DNA from 2 places in the Pediococcus acidilactici genome. Region 1 is predicted to be linked to the other one. Evidence: a T-box and tRNA genes for the amino acid it is inferred to sense, from the RefSeq annotation. Region 1 holds a T-box; the other holds one or more tRNA genes.
What was found. The T-box of region 1 lies ahead of asnS (asparagine--tRNA ligase). A T-box ahead of a tRNA ligase gene usually reads a tRNA of that ligase, here a tRNA-Asn.
Positions count from the first base shown of each region.

Region 2: it has a tRNA-Asn gene. The T-box ahead of asnS (asparagine--tRNA ligase) is inferred to sense a tRNA for this amino acid. The anticodon was not compared.

Region 1 is NZ_CP066046.1:1,284,477-1,306,722, forward strand. Features, by position in the region: gene I6H64_RS06470 (ABC transporter ATP-binding protein) at 1-1,360, shown strand, start outside; gene I6H64_RS06475 (energy-coupling factor transporter transmembrane component T family protein) at 1,344-1,997, shown strand; gene I6H64_RS06480 (rhodanese-like domain-containing protein) at 2,159-2,461, opposite strand; gene I6H64_RS06485 (C69 family dipeptidase) at 2,594-3,973, shown strand; gene asnS (asparagine--tRNA ligase) at 4,073-5,464, opposite strand; T-box leader at 5,524-5,771, opposite strand; gene I6H64_RS06495 (glucose-1-dehydrogenase) at 6,339-7,127, shown strand; gene I6H64_RS06500 (PadR family transcriptional regulator) at 7,318-7,842, opposite strand; gene I6H64_RS06505 (phenolic acid decarboxylase) at 7,864-8,400, opposite strand; gene I6H64_RS06510 (PTS sugar transporter subunit IIA) at 8,637-9,044, opposite strand; gene I6H64_RS06515 (SIS domain-containing protein) at 9,061-10,056, opposite strand; gene I6H64_RS06520 (SIS domain-containing protein) at 10,081-11,157, opposite strand; gene I6H64_RS06525 (PTS system mannose/fructose/sorbose family transporter subunit IID) at 11,179-12,000, opposite strand; gene I6H64_RS06530 (PTS mannose/fructose/sorbose/N-acetylgalactosamine transporter subunit IIC) at 11,981-12,811, opposite strand; gene I6H64_RS06535 (PTS sugar transporter subunit IIB) at 12,828-13,301, opposite strand; gene I6H64_RS06540 (GntR family transcriptional regulator) at 13,319-14,011, opposite strand; gene I6H64_RS06545 (GntR family transcriptional regulator) at 14,013-14,738, opposite strand; gene I6H64_RS06550 (YjjG family noncanonical pyrimidine nucleotidase) at 15,054-15,734, opposite strand; gene I6H64_RS06555 (hypothetical protein) at 15,897-16,436, shown strand; gene I6H64_RS06560 (oleate hydratase) at 16,658-18,337, opposite strand; gene I6H64_RS06565 (hypothetical protein) at 18,573-18,893, opposite strand; gene glmS (glutamine--fructose-6-phosphate transaminase (isomerizing)) at 19,141-20,958, opposite strand; gene glmM (phosphoglucosamine mutase) at 21,214-22,246, opposite strand, start outside.
Region 2 is NZ_CP066046.1:841,995-848,879, forward strand. Features, by position in the region: gene I6H64_RS04120 (DUF805 domain-containing protein) at 1-749, opposite strand, end outside; gene I6H64_RS04125 (abortive infection family protein) at 936-1,721, opposite strand; tRNA gene I6H64_RS04130 (tRNA-Asn) at 1,816-1,888, opposite strand; gene I6H64_RS04135 (hypothetical protein) at 2,684-2,920, opposite strand; gene I6H64_RS04140 (hypothetical protein) at 2,913-3,149, opposite strand; gene I6H64_RS04145 (helix-turn-helix domain-containing protein) at 3,263-3,568, opposite strand; gene ssb (single-stranded DNA-binding protein) at 3,580-4,056, opposite strand; gene I6H64_RS04155 (hypothetical protein) at 4,049-4,258, opposite strand; gene I6H64_RS04160 (helix-turn-helix domain-containing protein) at 4,300-4,473, opposite strand; gene I6H64_RS04165 (hypothetical protein) at 4,551-4,958, opposite strand; gene I6H64_RS04170 (putative HNHc nuclease) at 4,942-5,625, opposite strand; gene I6H64_RS04175 (hypothetical protein) at 5,652-6,116, opposite strand; gene I6H64_RS04180 (PD-(D/E)XK nuclease-like domain-containing protein) at 6,128-6,885, opposite strand, start outside.

The DNA of each region.
Region 1 (22,246 bases):
ACTTAACTTTCACCTAACGGCTGGTAGTTTCAACGTTTTGTACGGTCCGTCTGGTGGCGGAAAGTCCACTCTGCTACGGATTATCGCAGGACTGTACCCTCACTTTGCGGGAACAATTATCCAAGGAACCATCAAATTGGAAGGGAAGGACGTTACCGCCTGGCAACCCGCAGAGCTGACCCAAAAATTGGCGTTGCTCTTTCAAAATCCACGAGAACAATTTGCCATGGACCAAGTCGAAAAGGAATTCATCTTCACCTTGGAAAACTTGGCTATTCCCGCTGATGAAATTGACGATTTAATTACCCAAGCGCTTAGTCAAGTGGGGATTGCTCACTTGCGTCACCGGCAACTCGCCACCCTTTCTGGCGGAGAACTGCAAAAAGTCGCCCTCGCGATTACTCTGGCAACCGGCAGTGACTTAATTTTACTTGATGAGCCATTTGCCAACGTTGACCTAAAATCTCGCAAAGCCCTCATCAAGCTTTTAAAAAAGCTGCAGGCACAAGAAGGCAAGACGATTTTAATTGCCGACCACGATCTCAACGACTATGCGGAAATTTGCGATCACTTATACCAGCTTGATCACCAACAAGTTAGCTTAATTACCGATCCACAACCGATTTTTGCACGTTACCAGTTAACCACCCGCACGGCGTTCCCGATTCCTAACGCAAACGCCGCTGCAATCCTAAAGTTACAAGATTTTGGGATTGAAAACGGGGGCCGGTATCTACTTCAGGCCGTCCAAACGTCCTTCCCCAAGCAACACTTAATTTTGCTTACTGGTGAAAACGGCTCGGGAAAGTCGACGTTATTCGAAGCAATTGCCCGACTTCATCCCTATCAGGGCAAACTTTTTTACGATAATCGGCCGCTTTCTCAGTTCAACGCGCGAACTTGGGCCAAAACTGCTACGGTGGTCTTTCAAGATTCTGAAATGCAATTTCTTAAAATGACCGTCACGGAAGAAATCGACCTAAGCTTACAGCATGCCCGGGCACCCCAATATTGGACTGCCGACCGTATCCAGGACTGGCTGGAACGTCTTAATTTAGCGAAGTTACAAGAACAGATTGTTTATCAACTTTCGGGCGGGCAAAAGAAAAAGCTCCAAATCTTAACCATGTTAATTTTAGGCAACCCGCTCGTTTTGCTTGATGAACCTTTGGCCGGCTTGGATTTAGCTTCCGTAAGGGTGGTTATGCAATTAATTCAAAAAGCTGCCCAAGTACAAAAACAAACCATTGTGATGATCAGTCACCAATTGACGGGACTGCCAGAATTTTTTGACTATCATTTGGCATTGACCGATCACCAGCTTATTTATCAGGAGGAGCTAAATGGATTCATCAGTTAAATTCATTTTAATTCTGGCAATTAGTTTTGAAATTGCCTTTGTTAAAAGTGTTCCCGTTAACCTAGTGATTATCATTGGCGGATTAGCCTACTTGCTTTGGAAACGAATTGCGGTGCGCAAACTGGGACTGCTTTTGGTGATCCCGCTGCTTCCTGCCGTAGCAACTTGGATTTCGTTTTATTTAAACGGGACCGGCAACGCGGTGCGGACCGCTTGGACAATGGCTACCCGGGTTTACGCCTACATTGTTTTGGGTGGAGCATTTTCTTTTACCGCGACCGTCGAAAGTCTGTTAGGTTCCCTGGAACAAAATTGGCATTTACCTACCAAATTCGTTTACGGATCGTTAGGCGCCTTTTACTTCATCCCCCGGGTAAAGACGGCCGTTCAACAAATTAAAACCGCAGCCATGCTGCGTGGTGAAGTTTTACACGTCTGGTCCCCCACAATCTTTTTTAAGGCGATTTTACTATCGCTGCGTTGGTCGGATAACTTGGCAATTGCCATGCATTCCCACGGTTTTAGCGAAAATCAGCCGCGCACCCATTACCAAACTTACGCCATTCCCCGATGGAACTGGGGCGTTGCCGCGGGAACTTTTTTAGCTTTACAAGTACTGGTTTGGTATTTTAGATAGTAAATCGGGTGTTGGGCCTTTAGTAAAGCCCAACGTGCACCAAAAATTAGTTTGTTCCGCTTAACCAAAAATAGACCATTATGCCTGAATTTGGCATAATGGTCTATTTTCAGTTAACGCTCAGAAATTACCCGACTTTTGTTTCCCGCATTTATTTTTATCTAGTCTTTTTCCACTTTTCCTGGCCAAGCTAGCATTCCGCCGACCACGTTGGTTACATCAAAGCCCTGGACTTCGAGTACCCCGCACGCGTTTGCTGAACGTCTTCCCGAACGGCAGATCACGTAGTATGGAGTTGCTTGGTCTAATTCGGCTAAGCGATTAGGTAGTTGGCTCAAGGGAAAATTACGCGCCCCCACCGCGTGCCCAGCCGCAAATTCGTCTGGCTCCCGCACGTCCAATAAAACGGCGGTAGTTAGCGGATATTTTTGGTAAAAATCTTCCATTGCAATTGTTTTAACCATTGCTTAACGCTCCTCATGTTAGTTTAAATTGTATATTGACCATGATAGCATTCCCTTTTCTAACTGAATAGTGATTGCCTATTTAGCTAATCGTGCTACCATTACAGTAAAAATCAATTGGAGGACAAGCACATGTTGAAAACTTGTACCACTATTTTAGTCGGTAAAAACGCTAGCCTGACGGGTTCCACCATCATTGCCCGTAACGAAGACGGTGCCGATGATTCTAATGCCCAACGGTTCGTGGTCGTTAACCCCGAAGATCAGCCCCAACCCTATCATTCTGTCCATAGTGATTTAACGATTCCCCTTCCCGACAATCCGCTCCGCTACACCGCCACGCCCGATGCCGATCCCACATATGGCATTTGGGGTGCTGGCGGCATCAACAGTAAAAACACGGCGATGACCGCTACCGAAACCATTACTACTAACGCCCGGGTACTTAGCGTGGATCCGTTAGTCGAAAAGGGACTTGGCGAAGAGGATTTTCTTACGCTAGTTTTGCCGTACATCGAGTCTGCCAAGGCGGGCGTCTTGCGCTTAGGTAAACTTTTAGAAGAATACGGTACTTACGAATCCAACGGAATTGCCTTCGCCGACCGCGAAGAAATTTGGTATATGGAAACCATCGGAGGCCATCATTGGGTTGCAATCCGAATTCCCGACGATGCCTATGCAATTGCGCCAAACCGCTGGAACATCACCGATTTTGACTTTAATTCAGCTAATTGCCTAGCCTCTGCGGATCTCCCGGAATTCATTGCCAAAAATCAACTTAATCCGGATCACGAAGGCCTTAATTTACGGCACATTTTTGGTAGTGCCACGATTAAAGACCGGTACTACAATAACCCCCGGGCTTGGTACGTCCACCAATTTTTGGACGATAATTTTGTTGGGGAGCCTACCGACCAAGATTTACCTTTCATTAATCGTGCAACCAAGAAAATTTCTGTGGAAGATTTGAAGTTTCTTTTGAGCTCACACTATCAAGAAACGCCCTACGATCCTTATGGCGAAACGGTGCCCGAGAAACGTTTTCGGCCAATCGGCATCAATCGCAATCTAGAAACTCACATTCTAGAGTTACGCAACCAAGTTCCCGATGAAATCGCGGGAATTCATTGGCTGGCCTTTGGTCCCAACACGTTTAACGCCATGGTGCCGTTTTATAGTAACGTCGCGGATACTCCGGCTTGCTACCGCGATACTCCCACGGTAGTGAATACCAACTACATGTACTGGATTAGCCGGGTGCTTGCTTTAATTGGAGACGGAAATTTTGCCCTCTACCAAGATTTACAGGAAAACTTTGCCCAAACGGTACTCCAAAACGTGCTAAGAATGCAAAAAGAAACGGATCACCAAGCCACCCTCACGGAAAAAATTTTAACGTCCGCTAACCAGGCAATGGCCGATTTCACCTTAGCCCAGGCTACTAAACTGCTTAACGATGCAATCAACATCGGTTCCCGCAATATGAGGTTGCGGTTTTCGTTGGGGGATTAGGATGCCACCCTTGTGCAGCCACTAAATATTCAAAAAAGCCTTGAATCCGTCATCGTCTGACTAAATTCAAGGCTTTTTGCTTACTATTAACGTTTTGAATTAGAAGCTAGCGTTACCCGGGGTCCGTGGGAATGGGATAACGTCGCGGATGTTTTCCACACCAGTAACGTACATCAATAATCTTTCGAAACCAATTCCAAATCCGGAGTGTTCCGTTTCCCCATATTTTCTTAATTCAAGGTACCACTTGTATTCTTCAGGATCCAAGTTAAATTCCTTAATCTTTTCGTTCAACTTAGCTAGTCGTTCTTCACGTTGGCTACCACCAATCAATTCGCCAATGCCAGGTACTAATAAGTCCACTGCGGCAACCGTCTTGTGGTCTTCGTTTTCCCGCATGTAGAAGGCTTTGATGTCGCGTGGGTAATCCGTGATGAACACTGGCTTTTGGTAAACTTTTTCGCTCAAGTATCTTTCGTGTTCAGTTTGGAGATCAATTCCCCATTCAACTTTGTTTTCGAATTCTTGGTCAGCAGCTAACAACTTGTCGATTGCTTCCGTATAAGTAATTTGGGCAAAATCGGCGTCGCGAGTTGCTTCCAAACGAGCCCGTAATTCTTGGTCCACGTTTTGGTTCAAGAAGTCGATTTCATCAGAAGCATTTTCCAAAAGATAGTTGATCACGTACTTCAACATGTCTTCGGAAACGTTAATCACGTCTTGCAAGTTAGCAAACGCCATTTCTGGTTCAACCATCCAGAATTCAGCGGCATGCCGCGTAGTGTGTGAATCTTCCGCACGGAAAGCCGGACCAAAAGTATAAACATCCCGGAAAGCCAACGCAAATGCTTCCGCGTTCAATTGACCACTAACCGTTAAGTTAGTTGGTTGCTTGAAGAAGTCCTTAGTAGAATCAACCTTGCCTTCTTCGTTCTTTGGAACGTTGTTAAGGTCTAAAGTAGTCACCTTAAACATTTCACCGGCACCTTCCGTATCACTAGAAGTGATCAACGGAGTGTTAACGTAGACAAAGTTATTCTTTTGGAGGAATTCGTGGATGGCAAAGGCTGCCAACGAACGAATCCGGAAAACTGCGTAAAAAGTATTGGTCCGCGGACGCAAATGTGCTTGTTCACGTAAGAATTCTGGTGTGTGGTGTTTCTTTTGAAGCGGGTAGTCACTGTCTGAGTTACCTAAAACTTCAATTTCAGTTGCGTGAATTTCAAACGGTTGTTTAGCTTTCGGAGTGTCCACTACCGTTCCGACTACTTTTAAGGTAGTGTAAATGGGAGCTTTCTTAATTTCTTCGTAGTTCTCCAACCCATTTTCCATGATTACCTGCACATTTTTAATGCAGGAACCGTCGTTAATTTCCAAAAAGCTAATTTTCTTGGAAGAACGGAGCGTCTTTAGCCAACCCGTTACTTCTACTGCTACATCTTCATCATGCGTTGCTTGCGCATAAAGTGATTTAACCAACGTATTTTCCATTAAAAATCCCTCCATTGTCTTCGTAAAAAGTCCGCCAATAAAAAAGTCTTCCATCCCGTAACAGGGACGAAAGACTTCGCGGTACCACCCAAAATTCGTTTAAAAATAAACATCTCTAAAAGCACATCTAAAATATGCTCTCCAAACGATAACGTATCGGTCACGTCTAGACTTACTGGACGCTTAATCGTTCAGCCTAGAAACAAAGAAGATGTTTTTCTTAAAAGAATAACTTCTTGAGCTTCCACCATCCTCAATTCGCTTTAAGTTACGGGCTTAAAATACTTGTTCTTCTTACGGTTTTTGATTATATTCAATTAGCTAGCTTCAAGATTAGCATAGAAAATTATTTTTGTAAATTGGGATTTCGTTGTTTTCACGCCTTTAGTATGCTATTCTATGCTCAAATATTTTCCCGAAACGGAGTATTATATTATGGTTAGTTTCGTATTGCTTTTGGCGATCTGTCTCATCCTGGCGACCGTTTACGTAACCTGGCTTAAAAATGACCGAAATCTCCACCTCGATTGGCATTCGCCACTCTTAATCCCCAAAGTATTTGGCTTTGGGGTGACCTTTAACCCGAATAATTTCTTTGGATTAAGCATGATTATCATCATTATTTTGTTAATTTTATTGCCTTTAATCCAATCACTCCATCTTTTTTAAAACTCATCGACCCTATAAAATCAAGTTTGCTTTTATAGGGTTATTTTGCCTTTGTGTATAGCAACAATCCCCCAAAAATATTAAGCTACGCATAAGGTAAGCAACGCCCAATCGTTTCAGTTCCTTTACTATGATTTCTGATGTTATCATACGTTACGAACATCAAGAATTTATTTTACAGTTATGTTCTGGGGGGATAATAACTATGCTATATAAAGATTTAAATGGAAAAGTCGCCGTGATTACTGGCGGCTCAAAAGGAATCGGCAGCGCGATTGCCGAACGCTTTGGGCAAGAAGGTATGCACGTCGTTATTAATTACAACTCTGATAAAGATGGCGCCAACGCCGTGCGGGATCAAATTAACGCAGCCGGCGGTGAAGGCGTGGTCGTGCAAGCTGACGTATCAACCGAAGACGGCGTTAAGCGCCTAGTCGACACGGCCGTCGATCAATTTGGCGACCTAGACGTTTGGGTCAACAACGCGGGGATGGAAAATCAACAACCGACTGCGGAATTATCGTTTGAAAGCTGGAAACGAGTGCTCGACGTCAACCTAAACGGCGTGTTTTTAGGTTCAAAAGCGGCCATTAATTATTTTCTTTCGCATGATAAGCCCGGAAACATTATCAACATGTCTTCCGTTCATGAGAAAATTCCGTGGCCAACTTTTGCACACTACGCTGCTAGCAAAGGCGGCGTAAAACTGTTCAACGAAACAATTGCGATGGAATACGCCGACCGGCACATCCGGGTAAACGCAATTGGCCCTGGCGCGATCAATACGCCCATCAACGCTAAAAAATTTGCGGATCCTGAACAGTTAAAAACCACTACCAGCATGATTCCCATGCAACGAATTGGCGATCCTGAAGAGGTTGCGGCCGCGGCGGCATGGTTAGCTTCCGCTGAATCAAGTTACGTCACCGGAATTACCCTCTTCGTTGATGGCGGGATGACACTTTATCCATCCTTCCAAGGCGGTAAAGGTTAATTAAAAGAGGTATTAAAATAACAGCACTGAGAGTTTGCAAACTTCTCAGTGCTGTTTTGGTGACGACGTTTTTTAAGGACCCCAAATCGGTAGTTACGCCCAATTTAGGCACAACTACCGATTTTGGGTTAGTGCTCGCAAGCCACCCGAATTTTCCCACGTCCGCCTACTTGTAAACCTGTTTTTCGGATTATTCGATGTGATTTTTTAGCCAGGCTAAATGGGATGCTTCCCTTTCAACCGCCCGAGACAAAATTAAGTAATGTCCGTAATTTTCCTCAATCGCGGATGGTTCTTCAAACAGTAATTTTTGCCGTTGCTTTAAGTGGGCCACTTTTTGTTCGTGAAGGTCCGCCGCCTGTTTTAAAATTTGCTGTAAAAGTGGATCATGTCGGTCAGCGATAAAGTACATTTTAAGTGACGTCAGTTCATCATTTTTGGCCGTAATCGGGGTAGCGAGCCATTCCCGCAAATCCGTTTGGCCCTTCTTAGTTATTGCGTAGTTAATGACTTTCCGATTTTGTTCATCGTCAACCACTTCAATTTGGCCTTCGTCCGTCATTCGTTGTAATTCAGGATACAACTGGCTGTGCGAAACCGTCCAGAACTCGCTAATTTCATTCTTAAATTCCGCAATCATATCTTTTCCAGACATAACCCCATTTTTATTTAACAATCCTAAAACAATGTACGGTAAAACTCGTGGTCGTGGCATGCGAACTCCTCCAAAAATTAATTACTTGTTAATTCGCTTGTAGTTTTCATCAAAATACTTTCCGTTGCGAATGTCGCTGGTAATGCCATCGTATGGTTCTTCAGAAATAACGTCTTCGTTATTTTGTCCAGCATCACCCATGTAACTAATTTTAGCAAATTCTGGAACAACTAGTTTAGGATAAGTTTCGTATTTTTCACGAGATTCTTCCATTAAATCAATGTGTTCATTTTGGAAAGTAACCGTGATTTCAGGATGTTCTTCAACCCACTTAGGGAAGAAAATGGTTCCGTGCAACTTACCTTCGTTTGGCATGAAGTCTAGCGCCACATCCGTTCCGGTCGGTTCCGTCCAAGTAATCTTATAAACACCTTCCGTCAACATTACGATGTCGGCTTCTTGGTCCTTAACCCAGCGGCCGGCAACCATTCCCCCATGAATTCGATAATCTACCGTATGGTCATTTTTAGCGTACCATTCGTATTCCCAACCATTATCGTATGTGTAAATAAAGTGCGTTCCTAAAAAGTCTTCTAAAGTTTTAAATTGTTTTTCCATTATTACTTCACCTGCTTTTGAATGTTATGCCGTTATCGACAAAAGTGATTATATGACGTTATCGACATAAAAGTCAACAATGGATTTTCTAAAAATTTAGCTAGCTCACTTTCAAGGTTTTCTTTAAGGTACGCATGACATCTTTCCAAAATAAAATAGGGACCTTCAGCTAAATACTGAAGATCCCTATTTTTAATTAGTAACCAAACTATTACCTCAATTCCCGAAGAATTTTTTTAAAATTCCTCGTCACCTTGTGCAACCATGGTGTATTGGAAAATTCCTTTTTGGCCCGCGCTTAAAAGTTCCTTAACCAAATCAGCTTTATCGAATTGGGTCCGGTAAACAAATAGCTGTAACAACATTGGAATATTCGTCCCCGTAATGATTTTTAAATCAGGAAAATCTTTGGTCAACGTCACTAGCGTGTTAAACGGTGTGCCCCCTTTTAAATCAGTTAAGCAAATCGGAGATCCATCTAATTCCGCAATTTCTTTTTTTAACTGGGCTTTGAAATCCGCTAAATCTTGCCCCATTTTGAAATCTATGGCCGCACATTTTTCTTGCTTACCACAGATCATTTCAGCCGAATCCCGCATTGCGGTGGCTGATTTTCCATGCATGCATATTAATACTGATGTCATTAGTTGAACTCCACTTCTAGTAATCTAAAGCTCGATAGTAGCGCCGAATATCCATTGGATGACGATTGATATGTTCAATATTTACATCAATACGGTTGTTAATTGCATGGAAGACAAATGGTGACAGGGTGCCCCGGAATTTTTCTGAAAATCCTGGTAAATCATAGTCTTTAGTATCAATAATTGTGTAATTTCCACAAATTTCGGGTAGGAATTTAGCAACTCGCTCACTAAGCGAACGTTGGCTATCTTCCCCAACATAAACTGTAACTGGCGTATCTCGGTCAACTACTTCAAACATTCCGTGGAAAAATTCAGCAGCTTCAATGGCACGAGTCCGAATCCAATGTTGTTCTTCCCAGTAACACATTGCGTATGAGTAAGTTGCGCCCCATTGGTTACCAGCTCCAACAAAGTAATGAATGTCGTCATCATGATGTTGTTGCGCAAATTCTTGAGCAAATTTGTCCGCACCTTCTTCAATATTCGCAATATCTTCAGCAAAGTGTTGATCCATTTCACTATAGAATTCTTCATATTCCGGGAATTCACCTTTAAGATACATTAAACGATCCGCAACCATGAAGAATTTAAGCTGCTCATTTTCTGGATAAGAAATACAATGGGTTACTAAACTTGCCAAATCAGCTTCAGCCCTATCAATAAAACCTAGAATAGTCGCTCCCGCTGCTTTAATTTGTTTTACCGCGTCAACCACTTCCTTAGTATTACCAGTAACTGAAGAAGTGATTACTAAAGTTTGGTCAGTAATTCGGCGATTCCCGGTCGTTAGGTATTCAGCTGCATTTTGGTAAAATGTTTCAATTCCCGATTTTTCTTTCATATGAACTACTGCTTGCATTGAGGATGCATAGGTACCACCAATCCCTAACCAGCAAACGTTACGATATCCTTGATCAGCAATCTGGTCTATTAATTGATTGATTTCACTCCGTAATTTAAGTGCACCTTGCATACCTGCGACTAATTGTTGTTTGTTAAATTTTCTCATGATGTTCTCTCCTTTATTGTTTAATTAGATTTTAGAAGCTGTAATTTGATCAAAATCTGGATAAGCCGAATGTTCTAAATCAACTCCCTTAATTTTGGAAAGTCGATAGGCCATTAAATGGATTGGCACGGTTAAAAATAATGCCGCCAGTAGTTCATCAGTTGCTATTTCAAAAGCTAAATCTCCGGTTGTCAAAGTACTCAAATTAACTTGGTTCGCATAAATTGTGTAAACATGGTTGACATGTTGTTTTAAGAATTTCCTTAATAACTGTGCACGATCCGCTAATTTACCATTCGGCTCTATGAAAACTATTATGTCTTCAGCGTGAAGTCCTAAATATGGACCATGCATATATTCTTCAAGTTCTTTTCCCCAAGCATTATTCCGTACTGCTTCAGTAAATTTGGTTTCTCCTTCACGAGCGACACCGTAAGCTGCACCATAACCAATAAAAGTAATTCTTTGTGCATTACTAAAGTCATCCACATGCTTTTCAACCCACTGATCGCCTTGTTTAATAACTTGTGGCAATTTTTTCGTGATTTCTTGAATAAGTTGCCAATACTTTTCATCCTCTTCAGCCGATATTTTCCCTAATTTTTTCGAAAGCACTAGCGCAATTAAGATTAAATCTAAAATAGTCACACTATATCCTGCACTGACGTATGGCATTTCTTCCACCGGCATTCCCATTTCAAGAACCCGGTTGCTAACTCGTGCCAATGGGCTATCTTTTTCACTAGTTAAGGCGACGACCATTTTTTGATTCTTTTGCAACCGTTCAACTAGCTTAACTACTGAATAACTATGCCCCCCTTGAGAAATTGCTAAACAAAGGGTGTCGTTTTCAATATTCATTAAATAATTTTCTGATATTGAAGGTTCTTCAACTTGAATAGGCATTCCTAGAATTTTGCTCATCAGTGGTAATGCACCAAAGGCCGCATTTGAACTAGAGCCCGTTGCATATATCATTACTCGCTTAAACTTACTTAAGTCCCACTGATTAAGCGGTTTCAAAAATAACTTTTCAACATTATCAAGAACTTGTTGATACAGCTTTGGTTCCAAATGCACATAATCATTAATCGATTTCACTATCTTGCTCCTCTCTATTTACTAACCAAGTAATCCACTCCAAGCACCAAAAATTCCGATTGCCGCAATCAATAACAAAATGTACTGTGCTTTCCATCCTTTTTTATCAAGCCAAAAAATAAATAGCGTAAATAATAACGGCAATATTCCTGGTACGATGCCATCAAAAATCTTTTGTACGGAAGTGGCATCCGCCCCTGTCCCAATTTTCATTGGCATTTTCAAAGTTACCATTGTAGCAACCATGGCTCCAACCACCCCGAGGCCTAAAACAGAAGCACCATACGTTAACTTATCCATCAATCCCGTTTTTTGCACTCGGTCAATAAATGACGCTCCAATGTTATACCCAATAAACAAGCCATAATATCGTGCAATGATTGCTGGAATGTTAAAAATCAGAAGAAAGAGTAACGGTCCTAATATATTTCCCTGGAAAGCTAACGAGGTTCCGATCCCGGTAGCAATAACTCTTAGAGTGCCCCAGAAAAATGAATCTCCAATCCCGCTTAACGGTCCCATCAAAGCAATTTTAATGTTATTAATGGAATCTTCATCAAAGTCGTCATTTAACGCATTTTGTTCTTCCATTGCGATCGAAATGCCTAGCGGAAAAGTACTTAACCATGGAGTAACGTTGAAAAATTCCAAGTGTCGCTTAAACGAACTTTTTAACTTGTCTTCTCTGTTTTGATAAATTTTCTTAAGAGCTGGAGTCATCGCATAAGAATATCCTAAGTTAGATTGTCGTTCGTAATTCCAAGCCCATTCCATGGTAAACGACCGCCAAAAGGTTGCCATTAGATCTTTTTTCGTAAGTAACTTAGAACTCTTCATCTTCATAATCGATTCCTCCATTTTGCCCACTATTCGTAGTTGAATTTCCACCTACAGCTGCTGGTTCAGCATGAAATTTATCTTTAAATGCTGAGTAACCCGTTAAAATCAAAGCTAAACATGCTCCGAAAATTGCGACGCCGGTAACTGGAATCTTCATATATACAGCCAGTGCAAACCCTAAAATAAAGAACGTAATGTTGTTTTTGTTGACCATCATCTTTAAAAGTAACGCAAAACCGTAAGCCGGTAGGAGCCCCGTTGCAATACCTAAACCATTAATAATGAACTGTGGAATTACCGCTAAGAATGATTTAATTACCGGGCTACCCAGCAAATAGGAAACTCCTACAACTAATCCAATTGGTAAGTTAATTGAGAAAAATCCTCCAAGAAGATTCATTCGATCGAGTCCCTTGCTATTGCCTTGTTCCGCGTAATGATCTGCTTTATGCACAAAGTACGGCAAAATAAAGATAAAGCACAGATTTTTAATTACCAGCACTAACGAAGCAATTGGGATTCCTAACGTTAAAGCAACCGCCGTACTTTTACCAGCTCCGATTGCAAATGCCGTTCCTAATACGCTTCCTGAAATAATTTCTGGTGGAATCGATGCTCCGATTGAAAAGGAACCTACAAAAGCTAGTTCTAGAGTTGCTCCCATAATAATTCCTTGTTGCACATTACCCATGATTAGACCAGCTAACGTACACATTACTAACGGACGGGAAAGCATGGACGAACCTAAGAAATACTCTCCGTTCCCCAACATAGCAATCAAGGCTAGCAGTAAGGCTGTTAAATAGGCACTCATTTTTACACCTCCATAATTAATCTATTTTTTTGAATTCTTGCCGCTCTTCGCTAGGAACTTGTTGGATATAAACGTCTACACCACGTTGTTGTAGTTGAGTTAATTGTGCTCCCTCATCGTTAGTCAAATTAATTGTCTTAGAATAATTAATTGTTCCTTCGCGTGGCTTTGTACCTCCTAAGTTAAGCTCCCCAATCTTTCCGTCGGTTTCTTGAATTAGTTTGCTAGCGTCGGCAACTGATTCCACAACCACTAGCATTTTATATTTATCAGTGACGCCTGAATTAATTGCTTTAATGCTGTCTTCAATTGATTTCATCACTAACTTTGCATTATCTGGTTTCGCCAATCGAATTGCCGATTTACGAAAATCATCGCTAGCAACGGCATCATTAGCCACCAAGATAGTGTTTGCTCCCAAACTGTTAAACCAAGAAACCGCTACTTGACCATGTAATAATCGATGATCTACTCTAACAAGTTTTATCATTTTAAATTCCCTCACTTTTAATCAAAGTCTATTGAATATTTAGTATCTAAAGCGCTCTGTAATTTATATTCAATGGCAACTACTCGTGCCCGATCGTCTAAAAAGGTATTAGTTATTTTAAAAACTGGAAAGTCAGTTGCCACTTCTAACTGTTTATAATCTTCATCGGTAGCTTCCGTTAATTGAAAATCTTGGTAAACATCCTGGACACTCAGTTTGCCAGTGTTAACTGCTTCAATAATTGCGGTAACCTTCAATATCTCCGGATCAAAGCCGGGAAAATAATCCAGTGGCAAAATTAACTTTTCATACGTGCGTTCACCTTCGGAAAACACTAAAAAACTAAGATAATAAATCAATTCATTCTCTTTGATTCCAAAGATTTTTGAATAGTAAACCCCTGCCTTACGCAAGTAGCTTTCCTTAATCTGTGTTTTCTCAGGTTCTAGCCCAGTAGAAGTTTTAATAATTCCGGTCATATCCAAAATATTTTGCTTAGAAATTCCTGGGGCAACAAATAGTCCCACGCCTTTTTTACGCACAACTTGTTTTTCTTCAACTAGTTGCTCAACTGCCTTACGCACCGTTGTTCTACTAACTTGGTATATCTTTTGTAGCTCACCTTCATTCGGTAAAACTCCGCCCTTTTTGTATACCCCATTTTCAATTTTGCGTTTGATATCAGCGTAAATTTCTTTAAATAGTGTCATTTTATAAGTCCTCTTGATAATCAAAAATATTCTTTGCCTTGAAGTGGTACTTGAAGTTACTCCCAATAAGGTACTGCACCGTATGTTCAACTGGAACATCATTTTCTTCGTAGTTAAAACTGTCTACTTGATATAACGGTTTTCCCTCTTCCACTTGTAATGTGCGTCTTAAACTTTCGTCTGCTAACACACACGTGATGGTTTCATAGCCGTACGTGGGTTGAACCCCATAATTTTCTTTTAAGGCTTTATAAAGCGAATAGTTATTAAAATTAAAATCCACTAACTTCTCGAAACGCTTTGCATCTAGATATGCAATTTCAAATGAAAACGGCTGGTTTTTGTACAAACGAAGTCGCTTAAGCTCTAACGTTTGCTTAGTAGAACTTTTAAAAAAGCTTTCTAAACTATTTGGTGTATTAATTACTTTTGCGGAAAGCTGTTGAATTTGTTCATTTGATTCTCCTAATTCACTACTTAACGGGCGCATTCCTAGCAAATTAACATCTATTTTCTTGTTAACCCGAATTCCTTGACGATTTTTAACCCGAATATCACCTTCTTTTTGTAATCTCGCTAACGCATATTTGACAGCGTTACGACTTACTTGTAATTTCTCCGCTAATTCTCTTTGCGATGGCAATTGATCGCCATCCTTTAATTCCATAATCATTTCCCGAAGTAACTCTTCAATAACGGTTGATGGTGAAATATCTTTATACTCCATTGCAATACTCCCTTGGGACTTAAAATGCTTATTTTGTATTTATAAACTTGGTAAAAAGCTTATTTTTTAACAAGTCAAAGCATTCAAAGTAACATGTTAGTTTATTTTTGAGCCCACAGATAGTGTAAGCGCATTCAGATAATAAGTCAACATTTTTTCTAAAATAAAAAAAACAGTGTGGGCTCTTTCACCTCCACACTGCTTTTAAACTATTTAGTAATGAAAAAAATTCAAATTTTTGATTCTTCAAGTTCCATTTTGCTGGACCCTTAATTTCGTAAGTTATCTCTTTTTATTTGTTGTTTCAAGCACGCCTTACAACATTAATTCCCGCAACTGGTCATAAGAATGTGCCACCGCGGTTGGCTTGATTGGCGCATCCACCGCGATTTGTTGGGGATTATACCAAATGCTTTTGAGCCCGGCTTGATTGGCCCCTAAAATGTCGGATTGCAACCGGTCGCCCACCATTGCGGTATTCTGGAAACTCATATCCGCATATTTATGCTTAATTGGCGCAAAGAAGCGTTCATCAGGTTTAGCATAACCAACGTCTTCTGAAATAAAGCAGTCGGTAAAGTATTGGTCTAACTTGGAACCAGCGAGTCGACTCAACTGAGTCTTCTTAACCCCATTAGTTCCCACCATCAACCGAATTCCTGCCGATTTCAAATCCCGCAGTAATGCTTGCGCGCCTTCAAATTGGTAGTAGCTAGTTGCCAATCGCTGGCGGTATTCCCGTTCAGCAGCGACCCCATCGCCATCCACTCCGAGTGCCGCAAAGGTTTTCGAAAATCGGGTTTTCAACACTTGATCCCGAGGTGCACCTTGCTCGATTGCTTCCCAGACCTGCTGGTTAATTTTTGTGTAGGTTGCCAATCCAGTCGTCAAATCTTGCACGCCATATTTACGTAAGACTTCGGTAGCTTTGATACGTTCACCCTTCTTAAAATCCAGTAAAGTATCGTCTAAATCAAAAATCGCGTATTTTAACATTCCGGTACCCCTTAAATAATTTTTCATCTATCGTAACTTATCCTTTAACATTTAGCAAACAAACGTTTGTGTAAATACCTTAAATTTACTATAATTGTTGATGTTGTTGAAATTATTAAACGTAATTACGTTTAACGGGTTTATTATGAACGGATATAAGACATGGCTAAAGCAAAGAAATTCAAACGTCCCAGAATCTTTTCTAAATCTAACTTAACCGTAGTTGTTTTGGTAATTCTGGGCTTTCAAACTTACCCTAATTTTACCAATCAACAATTAGATATTCATTCAAATACTGATTCCTATGGCGAGGAAAACGCCTCCAATGAGGCCACCTTGATTGAAAATCAAATTGCGGATAGTTTTAACGGTCGCCTGCCTTTTCAAGTTAACTTTACGGACTCCCAGATTATCATTCGGGTCCCTAAGTTAAACTTGTTTGATTTCACCCAGCTTTACGCACCCAATATGGTCCATATTCTGAAGAAAATCCAGGGCGACACGCTTCCCCGTTCGCTGAAGAAAATTCGGCTAAGCGTCGGCGACCAAACCCAAGTCTTCTCAATCAGCGCAATTAAAGAGGCTAACTTTAGTACCGAAAAAATTAAGGAATTCAGCCAAGAACAATGGGGCCAAATTTCCAAACAAACCTACCAAGATTACTATCAAAACTACGTCCTCCCCAAAATCACCCGTAAGTAGTAAAAGTACGCGTGACGGACTTGAAAACTTTACTAAGTCCTAACCCAAAATGCTAAGAGCAGGACAAAAGTCGGGTAGTTTACAAGCATTAACAAAAAAATCGACCGTTGCCTAAATTGGCATAACGATCGATTTTTTGTTAAGCGGAGCAGCTGATTTCGTTGGCGCTTCAATAAAATCAAGCTCTCAAATCAACTTTTAGTATTATTAAATAGATAATTCTAACGGAACATGGTCCGGGTTGCTTTCAAAAGCACCTTTGGATTCTTCTCGTAGTGGTGCACTGGGGTCATTTTTTCTTCAGGAATTCCTAAGAAATGGTAGACTGCCCGTTGTGCCGCCCGGAACGAGTATTGTTCGGTAAAGACCATGTCAAATGGCATTTCTGCGAACTGGCTGACAAATGCCAAGTTTTTCGAATGCTTTGGCACTACTTCAGGACGGTCTCCAACAGCTCGCGTATTGAACAGTGCGCTAGCGTACGGCATGTAAACCGGAATTACGTTAACGATGCTATCCATAATTTCCTCTTCATGATAAACAACGCTATCCGTTGCTTGATCAACTTCTGCCAAATGACCTAGTAATTCTTGCAGCATTTCTTTTCCGGTCATTTCAATTACCGGTTTGTCCACATAATCCCCATTTTTACGTGGGAACATGAAGTAGCCCCAGAAGACCGTTTCGTTTTCCTTTTGAGCGTGAAAATGCGGCTGATGGTGAACCACGATGGATAACAAGTTATTACTATCTACCCAAGTATTTAAAGCATTCCCCGGTTCTTGTTGGGTAATCCGGCTAATTTGGTTTACCAAATAGTGGTTCTTCGTGGTTACCGTAAAGCTCATCCATTCACTTTGGGCACGGTCGTTAAAGAACTTGTCCGGATTTCCTAGATTATAGAAATGTTCGGTAGCTTGTTTCCATAATGCTGCGCTAGGAGCGTATTCCATATTTTCCTTAATTGGGGTGTTGAAATCACCAATCGATGAACTATCGGTAATCGCGCCGTTGATATCGAAAACGAGGTCATTTTCGTCAACCGGGATTGTGCCGGTTTGCTTATTTTCCCCTACGTCTTCGTACTCTAAGCCAGTAACGATGATATCATCGCGCAACGGAGTGTCCTTGAATTGGAAGGCGGTAATCTTACGGTTGTTGATAAAGGTAACCCCGTGATCGCTCAAGTACTTACGCATCGGTAGAATGATACTTTCGTATTGGTTATACGGCGTTCTGGTAACCCCTTCAAGGGTGTTAATCCGACTAAATTCCAGAATCATCCGGTTCATGTAACGCCGCAATTCCATTGCGGAGCTTTCCTTCTTAAACGCAAAGGTAGTTTCCCACATGTACCAGAAGTTAGTAGTGAAAATGTGCGGACTATCCTTAAACCATTCCGCGATGCTGACGTCGTTAAGCTTTGCTTCTTGGCTTTCAGGCATCATCATTAATTTGGTTAACAACTTCCGGTCTTGGTTATTAAATTGCATATGCGAATAGTCGTCCGCACCGCCATTATTCCGGATCCCGTTACGCTTATCCATTAGCCGGGCCACGTCATGGGTTGGATGAGCATGGTCAAAGTTTAAAATGTCATCCGTAACCGATTGCCCTGGGTGATCCAAAGACGGCACGCTCCGCAAAACGTCCCACAAGTTTTCATAGGTCTCTTCGTTAAGCATCCGACCGCCCTTGGCTAAAAAGCCCCGATCGTTAGATAGCCGTTGGTTGCCGTATTCCGTCTCGTAATCCGCAACCGCTGCCCCATCGTTAGCCCCGTGTTTATCGAGTCCGAACATGGTAATTTGATTACCGCTCCAACCACCATCACGAATCAAATATACGCCGGCAGCTAAATTTGCAACTCCTGTACCAATCATAAACGCTTTTCTCATCATCGATTCCCCCTTGTGGAAACAAACCTGATTATTCTTATATTTAAATTCAAGAATAGATTAACACGAAAAGCGAATTTTTGCGAGCGTTTACACTTGCGGATAAAAATTATTTTTTCTGGTACAAAAAAAGAACTGCGAAAACCAAAAAATACTTTCCCAGAATTAAGAAATTCCAGAAAAGCATTTGAATTACTTGAATTGTATAATGCAAAAACGGGCCTTAAAAGCCAAGTAATTATTCTTTATTAGCACTGATATGATTTTCGTGTAAAATCGCGTTGAAGTCCTTCATAATCCGGTCATCTTTTTGCCATTCTTCCCACGAAGTCATGTTTTCGTCGGGCATTTCGTAGCGTTCCCCGATGTATTTTTCATAATTAATTACATGTTGCGAATGCGATATGTTCAGCTGCATAATCCGCACTGATTTAATATAACCACGTTCGGCCGCTAGCTCAGCGCGACCATTCATCATCATGTTACCAATTTCAATGTATTTAGTACCATCCAAACGGGTAATCTCTTGAATCAAGGTGAATGTCTCATTACTCTTCATTCTCTCGCCTCCACTTATCTAGTATAAAGTGCGTTACCGACTCCTGTCTAGAATTATTATGGCACCAAAAAAGGATCCGGACTTGTACGAGTCGGATCCAGCATAAGAGAGAAAGAGAATTGATTGTGCAGGTAGGAGATGCGCCACTACCTTACAACCATATGTTAGCGCTTACACATAATAATGTCAACCTAAATTTCAAAAATATTCAAATTAAAATTCAGGCGACTTTGCACTGCTCTTCCTCCTATTCTACCGTGACACTCTTAGCTAAATTACGCGGTTGGTCAACGTTGTAACCCCGCTGCAAGCAAGCGTAGTAAGCCAATAATTGAGCAGCAATGACGCTAACCAACGGCATCAACATTTCATCAACGTCAGGAAGAATTACGTCATCCGTATTCTTGGCGAGGCTTTGGCTAGCGAAGGTGATTACCTGTGCTCCGCGTGAAATCACTTCTTCTAAATTGCTCCGGGTGTGATCGGCAGTTTTACCTTGGGTAATGATCCCGATAACCGGAGTCCCTTCTTCAATTAAGGCAATCGTGCCGTGCTTCAATTCGCCGGCTGCAAAACCTTCTGCTTGAATATAAGAGATTTCCTTAAGCTTAAGGGAAGCTTCTAGGGCTACCGCATAATCTAGCCCCCGGCCAATGTAAAAGGTGTTACGCGCCTTTAAAAGGGTGTCTTTGGCCAATTGTTCGATAGCTGCCTTTTCATCCACCACCGTTTGAATTGCGTTTGCCACCATGCTTAATTGTCCTGCAATGTCAAAATCAGTTGCCGCATTGATTTGCTTCATCCGTCCCATTGCTACCGCTAGAAGTGCTTCTACGGCAATTTGCGCGGTGTAGGCCTTGGTCGACGCTACCGCAATTTCCGGACCCGCTTCTAAGGTTGCCGAGAATTCTGCTTCGCGCGCCAACGTTGAGTTAGCCACGTTAGTAATCGTGAGGCTTGGCTTTTGCCATTCATCATTTACCCGGACTAAAACTTGCCGACTATCAGCAGTTTCACCACTTTGACTAAGGAAGATGAAGAAGGCATCTTTTTCAATAATTGGATCGTCGTAGGCAAATTCGGATGCTAGCACAACTTCCGTTGGCACCTTGGCAAAGCGTTCCAATAACTTCTTGCCCACTAAACCAGCATGATAACTAGTTCCCGCACCCACAATGTAAATTTTACCGGCTTGGTTTAATTTATCTAACATTGCTTTATCGAAACGAACTGCGCCTTTTGAATCAAGGTATTTTTCTTCGATGCGCCGGATTACGGCTGGTTGCTCGTCAATTTCTTTTAACATGTAGTATGGGTAAGTTCCCTTATCAGCATCGGACTGGTCAATGTCAACTTCAAAAGGATCCCGTTGAATTGCTTGACCATCTGCATCAAATAGCTCCACTTTGTCAGGGGTGATTTTAACCACGTCGCCATCGTGCAACTCCACAAACCGTTTCGTCACGTTGATCATTGCTAAAGCGTCGCTGCAAACTACGTTAAAGTCGTCGCCTACCCCAATTAATAACGGGCTCTTGTTCTTGGCTACAAAAAGGGTGTCCGGCATTTCCCGGTCCATTAAAACAAAGGCGTATGAAGAATCCTTCAACAAGCTTAAAGTTTTCTTGAAAGCGGCCATGGTCGATAAACCTTCTTTAGCGAAGTGGTCAACTAATTGAACCACTACTTCAGTATCGGTATCGCTTTGGAAAGGCACGTCTGCTAAATAAGTTTGTTTTAATTCCTTGAAGTTTTGAATCACTCCATTGTGCACGAGGTAAAACCGGTTGTCTGCCGAAAAATGCGGGTGCGCATTAGCCACGCTCGGAATACCGTGAGTTGCCCAGCGCGTGTGCCCAATTCCGGCACTGCCGTTCACGTCATCAGAAAGTTGATCTTCTAAGTTTTGAATCTTTCCTTGCGCTTTAACTAGGTAATCCTTGCCTTGACCATTATTTACGTAAATTCCCGCAGAATCATATCCCCGGTACTCCAATTTTTTCAAACCATTCACTAAAAGTTTGGTCGTATCTGCTCTACCTGTTACTCCAACAATTCCACACATAATCCCTGTTCTCCTAAATTCATCTATTTATTTTTATATAATTGGTATAATTAACGATTCTTAATATATTACCACTTAAGGCGATTGTCAAACATTATTTTTCGAAATTGGTATATATCAAATGCAGGAATAGGTATAGCACAAGGGATTAGACCCCCTTAAATTTTTTACCCCAAACTCATTTTATTAGACAATCAAAAACGGGCTAGAGATTTTCTCCGCCCGTTTCGTTTTTTTATTATTTAATTACAGCCGTTAATCAACGCCAACTTCACTCTTAACTACCGCAACAATCCGGTCAACGTATTGGTTAACCGCTTCTTCAGTAGGAGCTTCCGCCATCACCCGAAGTAAGTCTTCAGTTCCGGAAGGACGGACTAATACCCGGCCTTCGCCAGCCATTTCGTCTTCAACCTTTTTGATAATGTCCTTGATGGCTTGGTTTTCAAGCGCTAATTTCTTATCTTGAACCCGTACGTTAACTAACTTTTGAGGATACGTAGTTACTTCAGCAGCTAATTCGGAAAGTTTTTTACCAGTTTGCTTAACCACGTACATTAATTGGATAGCCGTAAGCATGCCATCCCCAGTAGTGTTGTGGTCTAAGAAAATGATGTGGCCGGATTGTTCCCCACCAAGGTTATAACCATCCTTCAACATTTCTTCCACCACGTAACGGTCACCAACTTGGGTTTTAACCGAATGCATGCCGTGTTTTTCTAACGCTTTGTACATTCCGAGGTTACTCATTACGGTCGTTACCACGGTGTCTTCCTTAAGACGACCCCGTTCACTTAGAAACTTACCGCAAATGTACATGATCTTATCACCGTCGACGATATTTCCCTTTTCGTCTACCGCAATACAACGGTCGCCGTCCCCATCAAAGGCAACTCCCATATCCGCGCCCTTTTCAACCACGAATTTTGCTAGAGCTTCTGGATGAGTCGAGCCGACTCCCGCATTGATGTTTAACCCATCGGGATTGGTTGCCATCGTTTCAAATTCAGTATTTAAGTCAGCAAAGATTTGGGAAACGTAGCCGCTAGTAGCACCGTTAGCAGCGTCCACCGCGATATGTAACCCTTCTAGGTCGTCGGGAATCGTTTGTTCCAAGAATGCCGTATAGTTTAACCCACCTTCAGGGTAATCCGTTACGGAACCAAGTCCCTTAGCCGATGGCCGGGGGAGGTTATCTTTTTCAGCATCTAAAAGAACTTCGATTTCAGCTTCTAATTCGTCAGATAGCTTGTAACCGTCCGAACCGAAGAATTTAATTCCATTATCC
Region 2 (6,885 bases), 450 kb from region 1:
TTAATATTTTTTGCACCAACTAATGCTATAGTTTTTACATTTAAAATTTCTCTTGGTACTAGAAACGTTTGTTCTATTTTAGAACCATCCATCCTTGTAAAATTTAATGTAATATAAATCTGTATACTATTAATTTTTTTGTGTTCGTCACTTACTTCTGTAAAATTCAATCCATCTACATTTGAATGTAGAAAATCTAAAATTTCCACCCAACATATATTTCCCAATATAATAGTTGTATTAGGCCTTATTACTATTCCCCTTAAACCAATAACACTTTCACCAATCTCACTATTATTAAAAAATCGATCTATTTTTGGATAATCTTCATTATTATCATAGTAAAATTTTTTTCTAAACAAAATTTTTTCTTTTTTAGCTACTAATTCCACAGAATATAAATCTATAGTGTCAGGAACTTCACTTTTATTGGTAATATACAAATAAGTTACTGTTTCTTCATTAACGATAAAAACACCATCATTTTCCTTAAGATAGTTTTTATCATATCTTTTTATTTCAGAAAATTTTGCTGATGGTTTTCTAATTGCCAAATACAGAGATACTACAACTGCCCCTACTGTTCCAATTCCGCTTAGCCAGTCCGCAAAAGAATCTAAAGATTTATCAGCTGAAAACAATAATAAAATGGAACACACGATAAATGAAATTAATGTAGCCACTAAATAAACAAACCAATATTCTTTGAAATGCTTACAAGCGTTCAAAACAATGTCTTTGATGTTCATCGCTCCCCTATTAAGAGTGATTATACCAAAAATAACGGCTAGCTTTGTTATCAATTCCAATCAATCCTAATAGTTTCTCTTTCTTTTTTGTTTAATTTGTCGGTCTAGTTCACCAAATATTTTAATTTCTGTTGGATTACACCAACCATACTTAGTTTATTTCATTGTTAAAAGATACCACCAGCATTACTCTTCAAGTTTTGTAATGTATATTATATTTTTCTCGATTTGAACTTCGTACTTAAAATCTTTCTTTTTAGAATAGAAATCAAACGCTTCTTCACCCTTTTTAATAACTTCTTCAGCATCATCTTCCATATAGGCCCTAATATGATCCAAATAAAATTCTTTATCACTCGTAAAAGATGTATTGTCAGGCAAAGTTAAAGTCACTTGATAAATAACATCACTTCCTGGAAAAACACTAAATAAATCACCAACATCATTTTTATACATGACGCTAGATTCACTTTCATACATTAATTTTAATCCGGCTTTATCTATCACTGATCCAACTGCCATATATTTCAAAGAATGTGTTTTATTAAATAGAAGATCTAATAAAGTAACTGTTATATTTTCAGCAGCAAAAATAACAAATCTTGTTTCAATGGCAGTTATTGATTCGGTTCTAACACTTGACCCATGAGAAACAGATGTTTGATTTCTTAAATTTCCAATTTTATTAACTATTTTTATAAGTTCATCGGAAATATCTTCTATTGAATCTTCTTGTGAAAGCTCTGTATTAAGTGCTCCCAATGATTTTTTTATTAAATTGTTTAAAGAAATATATCCTTCGGTAATTTCTTTGCCCTTTAAAATTTTAAAAACATATTTGCATACTGATTCTATCATGCTACGAGCATAATTTATTGCCTCACCATAATCTTCATCATTGTAACTGTCATTCATCGCTTTATAACGCTCATCAACTGCAACAACTTGGTATGAAGTTATTTCAGGTCTCAATATACGATTAGGATATTTAATTATAGCCACTTTCTTTCTATACCTTTTATTGTTAGTAATATACCATGAAGCGTCCTTAAATTAAAATACCAAACGCAGATGGCAGGATTCGAACCTGCGACTTCTTGATTAACAGTCAGGTGCTCTACCAACTGAGCTACACCTACAGTTTGCCGAAGGATTGGGACAAGTGGACGAATAATTAACCTAAATCAAATTGGAGTATTGTATTAATGGTATTTCCAATCCTTCGACACTATCATTTTAACGCCGTTTTCACTCCAAAAATTCCGATGTTTTTCCGATAAAATTCCGCTCTTTTTCTGATTTTTTCAATTCGATAAGTATTCATGTAGATTCGTTCCACCGAAAATCTGGTATTCATATGAATCTGCAAAAGCGTTGTGTGCATATTTTTTATAGTCATCATATCTTGATGAGGTCATATGGAACCTTCGATAACACCAGTCATTACTGTGCTTTTCAATGATGTTATATATAATAATGTCCTTTGATTTTTCATCCAAAGCTCTGGTTTCATTAACAACTTTTTCGATAAATTCTTTTTTCTTCCGAGCTACTACTAAAGGATGGTGATTTTGGCATCCCACCTATTACAACGGCTCTGATTCCCGCTGGATTGTTGCCTGCCCGTCTACAGATGCCTGGATAATCATATTCAAAAAACTTTTTAACCTTACGTGCTGTTCCCTTACGATCTATTTGTGGTATCAAAACGTCCATCCCCCATAGTCTCCTGTGTGCTATAATTAGATTATTGGTTGGTCTCATAGCATTGGAGCTGTGGGGCTTTTTTGTTGCTAAAAGAAGAATTGGAAGAGGAATATAATCCCTCTTATTACTGAAATCAAGGCTGCCCAGCATAGTAGTATGCCGATTACAAGTTCCGTTAATCCTACTGCCAATTGAAATAGTCCTCTCATAACGCTATCCTTTCTGTTTCAGACTTGCATTCCCAAATCCAAACTAGTCTGGGGCGCTTCCCCAACGATTGTAGCCAGTACTTTATGATATTTTTCGTAAGAGTAAACTTTAATGTCGCTACTATTCATGTTAGACACAATGTAAAACGGGTTTAATAACGGCATCCCATCAACAGCCACTATCTTTTCTACAAACACACGATTATATCCATCGAAATTTTCTAAGATTAAAGTTTGCCCAATCGTTTTACTCATGAATCCTCTTCCATTCTTGCCATTTACGGTAATCCCATCGTTTAACAATCGACAGAATGTCAAATAACAACATCAGGCATATCATTAGTCCTTTTTCTGTCATTGAAACATCCTTCATAAAGATGTCTATTGTCGCGAGGATGGCGAACAAATCAGCCATCAAACTTTCTAAACCGCCATTCCATGCAACTGTCTGCAGTCGTTTATAAAACCTTTTAAAAATCTCCATCGTTCTCATCCTAACTAAGTAAAAATAGTGCCAAGGCGATCGTAATCATCACACCTGCTGGATGTGATATTAATAGTAACAGCACTCCTACCATTGCCAGTCCGATTATCAACTTATCCATGTTCTTCCTCTTGCTCCTTTTCCCGTAGAAATATAATGTCCTTTCTGACGGTCGAAATATCACAGTCTAGTTCTTCAGCAATTTCTTTTCTGGTATAATCGTCCATCAACTGTTTGACTGCCTTCCGCCGATTAACAGTTCGTTTGTTATTAGATCCCCAATTTTTCAGGTCGTTATTGCTGTTTGGAATGCCCATTCGTGCCTCGTGCATTAATTGAGTATATGTATCAACATCCCCCATATTTAGATAATAGGCTGCCTGTTCCCGCAAGCGTTGTCTCTCTTGAAATGTAGTCATTTTTCAACCTCCTAGAACGGTAAATCTTCATCGGTGATATCAATGGATTGCCCTTGCTTTCCGCTAAACGGATCATTTGGGTTCGTGTTATTCGGCGTAGTTGGCCCATTATTTTGACCAAACCCGTTGTCTTGTGGCACATAACTGCCATTGTTTTGATTGCTCTGACTTTTAGATTCCAAAAAGGAAAAGTTATCCGCGACCACTTCAGTGACATAAACACGTTGTCCTTGTTGATTTTCGTATGAACGAGTTTGGATTCGTCCATCAATGCCAACCAACGAACCTTTGTGAGTATAGTCGCAGAAAATTTCTGCCGCTTTCCGCCACATTACGCAATTGATAAAATCTGCTTCACGTTCGCCATCTTGGTTTGTGAATTGGCGATTGACTGCTAGGTTAAAGCTAGCGACCGCTACGCCATTGGTTGTGTACTTTAGTTCTGGGTCCCTTGTTAAGCGCCCGATTAATACCGCTCGGTTAATCATCAATTACAGCCTCCAACATTTCTTTTTCCCAGTCTGCGATCTCGTTGAGCACTTCTAGACGTATATCATCGCTGTCACTAAATTTCTGCTCTTTCATCAATTTCTGAAACAAAGGTTCACTCATAGCACGCAATTTACGCCCTAGTTCTAAGAGCGCCTCTTTTTGGCCATCCTGGTAGCCTGACTTGTAACCATTATTCATTTTTCCAATCCTCTGTATTAGTTTCATTTTTAATCACCGTCCTAACCTTTCATGATCTCGTCAAATGTGTATTTAGCTTCCCTCTTAGTTACAGCTTCCATACCTTCCCGTGTGACAATCAGTTGGTGCCCAAACTTGCGGATTGTGCCCGCCGGGAAACGTTCTGGATACTTATTCCAGATTGTCCGTACATAATCCTGTTGCTTGCCCCACATTAAGCTAGCTTCCTTGCTCCCGAATAAGTCGCTGTTAAATAAATCAATTTTTTTCACGTTAATAACACTCCTTTGTTTTATTTACCGTTAAATTTTTCATTGAGAATTTGACGTAATTCTTCTTTCACTGGTTCTGGAATATTAAGCTCGTCTAATTCATCTGCTGAACTAACTATTACGCTATTTTTTTCTAATAATTCGCCTGTTTTCTGCGTTACCCATTTCTCATAAGTGGTGATGATTTTTAACTTCATTTCAAAATCGTCTGTTCTTTGCAATAATTTGCTTGATAAAGCGAGTAACCCAACTAAAACATCTTCATCATCACCAATCATCAAACCTTTACCCCTTTCGGAGTTGTAACTAATTTGTGTGTAATGCGCTTCTCTCATTTTTTCTATAAATTCCATCGCTTCATCGAACGTAAAGCCCTGTTTAAGCGCCTCTTTAATAATCTTTTTGTCTTGATCATTCATTTTCACCATTTTGTGTTCTCCAATTTCCTAAATTTAAAATTCGGGCGAGTTTGTCATCAATCTTCACGCCCTTGATGTGATACTTTTTCATAAATGTTGAAATTCCAATTGTGTGTTGCTCTTGATGGTGGGTCCTGCATAACGGCATCACATACTTGCCCCGGTGGTCTATCTTGTTCCGGTTAGTTCGGCCAACCGCTGTTATGTGCGCTATATCAGCCGGATTACGACAAATGCAACACTGCCGGTGTACTAAGCCGTAGTAGCATAGCCAATAATCACCATCAATCATGTCCATGGTCCGCATTGACCATGGAATGTCCCATTTTAAGCAAAAATCAATTAGGAACTTGATAAACGAATTTGCTCGCTCCATCGAACAATCGCTTAAACTAAACCAATCTACGGCATTTTCGTAGCAGTACTGTGACTTGCAAATATGCTTAACATAATCCGGGTCGCGGTATTCCTGCCAACGGTCAATATCGCCAAACATGGCGTATATCTTTGCTCGTTGGTCACTCGAAATTTGCCGTGGATCAGTAATCCGTATTTCCATCAAGCCACCTTGGTGTTTAGCCAGGACATGTTTCTCATGGTCCGTAAGTTTAAACTGCGGCTTAAATAGCAAGCCGTCTTTGACTAGGCTTGTAAAATAACCAAACATTTTTAACATAACGTCCTCCCCACCCGATTTGCCACTCACGTTAATTTGGTTAACGGAATGTACACATTGGGTTTCGGTGGCGCGCCGGTAATTGAATTAATATTGTTTTGTTTCGTTTTGTTTTGTTTATTTAATGCTACAGGGTTGCCCACAGTATTGCCTACAGAACTGTCTACAGTACTGTCTACATAGTTGTCTACAAATAATGTAGTCAAATCTTTTAATTGGTATAAAGCGGCTTGGTTCCCTTTACGTGATTTCCACTTGATGTAGCCCTTTTGCTGTAATCCATTTCTCGCATTGTAGAATGTTGATGATTTGCTTGTATCTTTCATTCCAGCGTATTTACACAACGTTGATGAAGCCACCGTAAACGTCGTTGACCATGCTGTTTTATTGTTTATGCGCATCAATGCGTGCCATAAAGCAATTTCAGATGAATTTAACGGGTTTAGTTCGAGCTGATCATAGAATGCGTTAAGCTGTTTGATGTAATTCAAGCCATCACCTCCTAATCCAGTAGCGAGTCGATGTCTACGAACCCAATTAATTGGTTATGAGCTTTGCAATAATCACATCTACCACAGCTAAGGGGTTCCTCTTCGCCATTTAGTAGCCTAATAATGTGTGGCATATCAGCTTCTAATGCGGATAGCGGTTCGTCTAATTCCACCTGCTTAAATTCAATCCCCACTACTTCAGGCACATCTTCTTTTGAAACCCCAAAAATAAATGGTGCAAACGTCATTCCATAGTTTTGTCGGATAATCTCTTGATAAACCGCCATCTGTAAATCATAGTTATAGGCAGTTACAAATGGTTGCCATTCATGTAGATCATTGTTCCAGAACTTAGCATGTAGGTTCTTAGATGTTTTTAAATCGCAAAAGTAAGCTACGTCTGATTCATCTCCGGGGACATGTAAGCAATCAATGCGAACTTTCCAGCTCATACCAAACAATTCGCCAGTTAGGATCACTTCTTTTTTGCCTTGATAGACGCCTTTAAATAACTCCTGTTGATTAAGCGCTTTAATCATCTTGTCCGCTAAAACGTAATTGCTCTTAAGCGATCCTTTACTCTTACCCCGGCTACTAATTAATTCCTTTTGATTTTCTTCAATAAAAGAAGCGTGTGCTTCCCCTGATTCGAAATAAGTATGGAGGTAGTTACCCATTAACAAGGCCGCATTAGTTTCTTCAATCTTAGGTATTTCTCCATTAAGGTAAGCCATGGCTTCGGCTTCACATTTCTTAAACCGTTTGTACA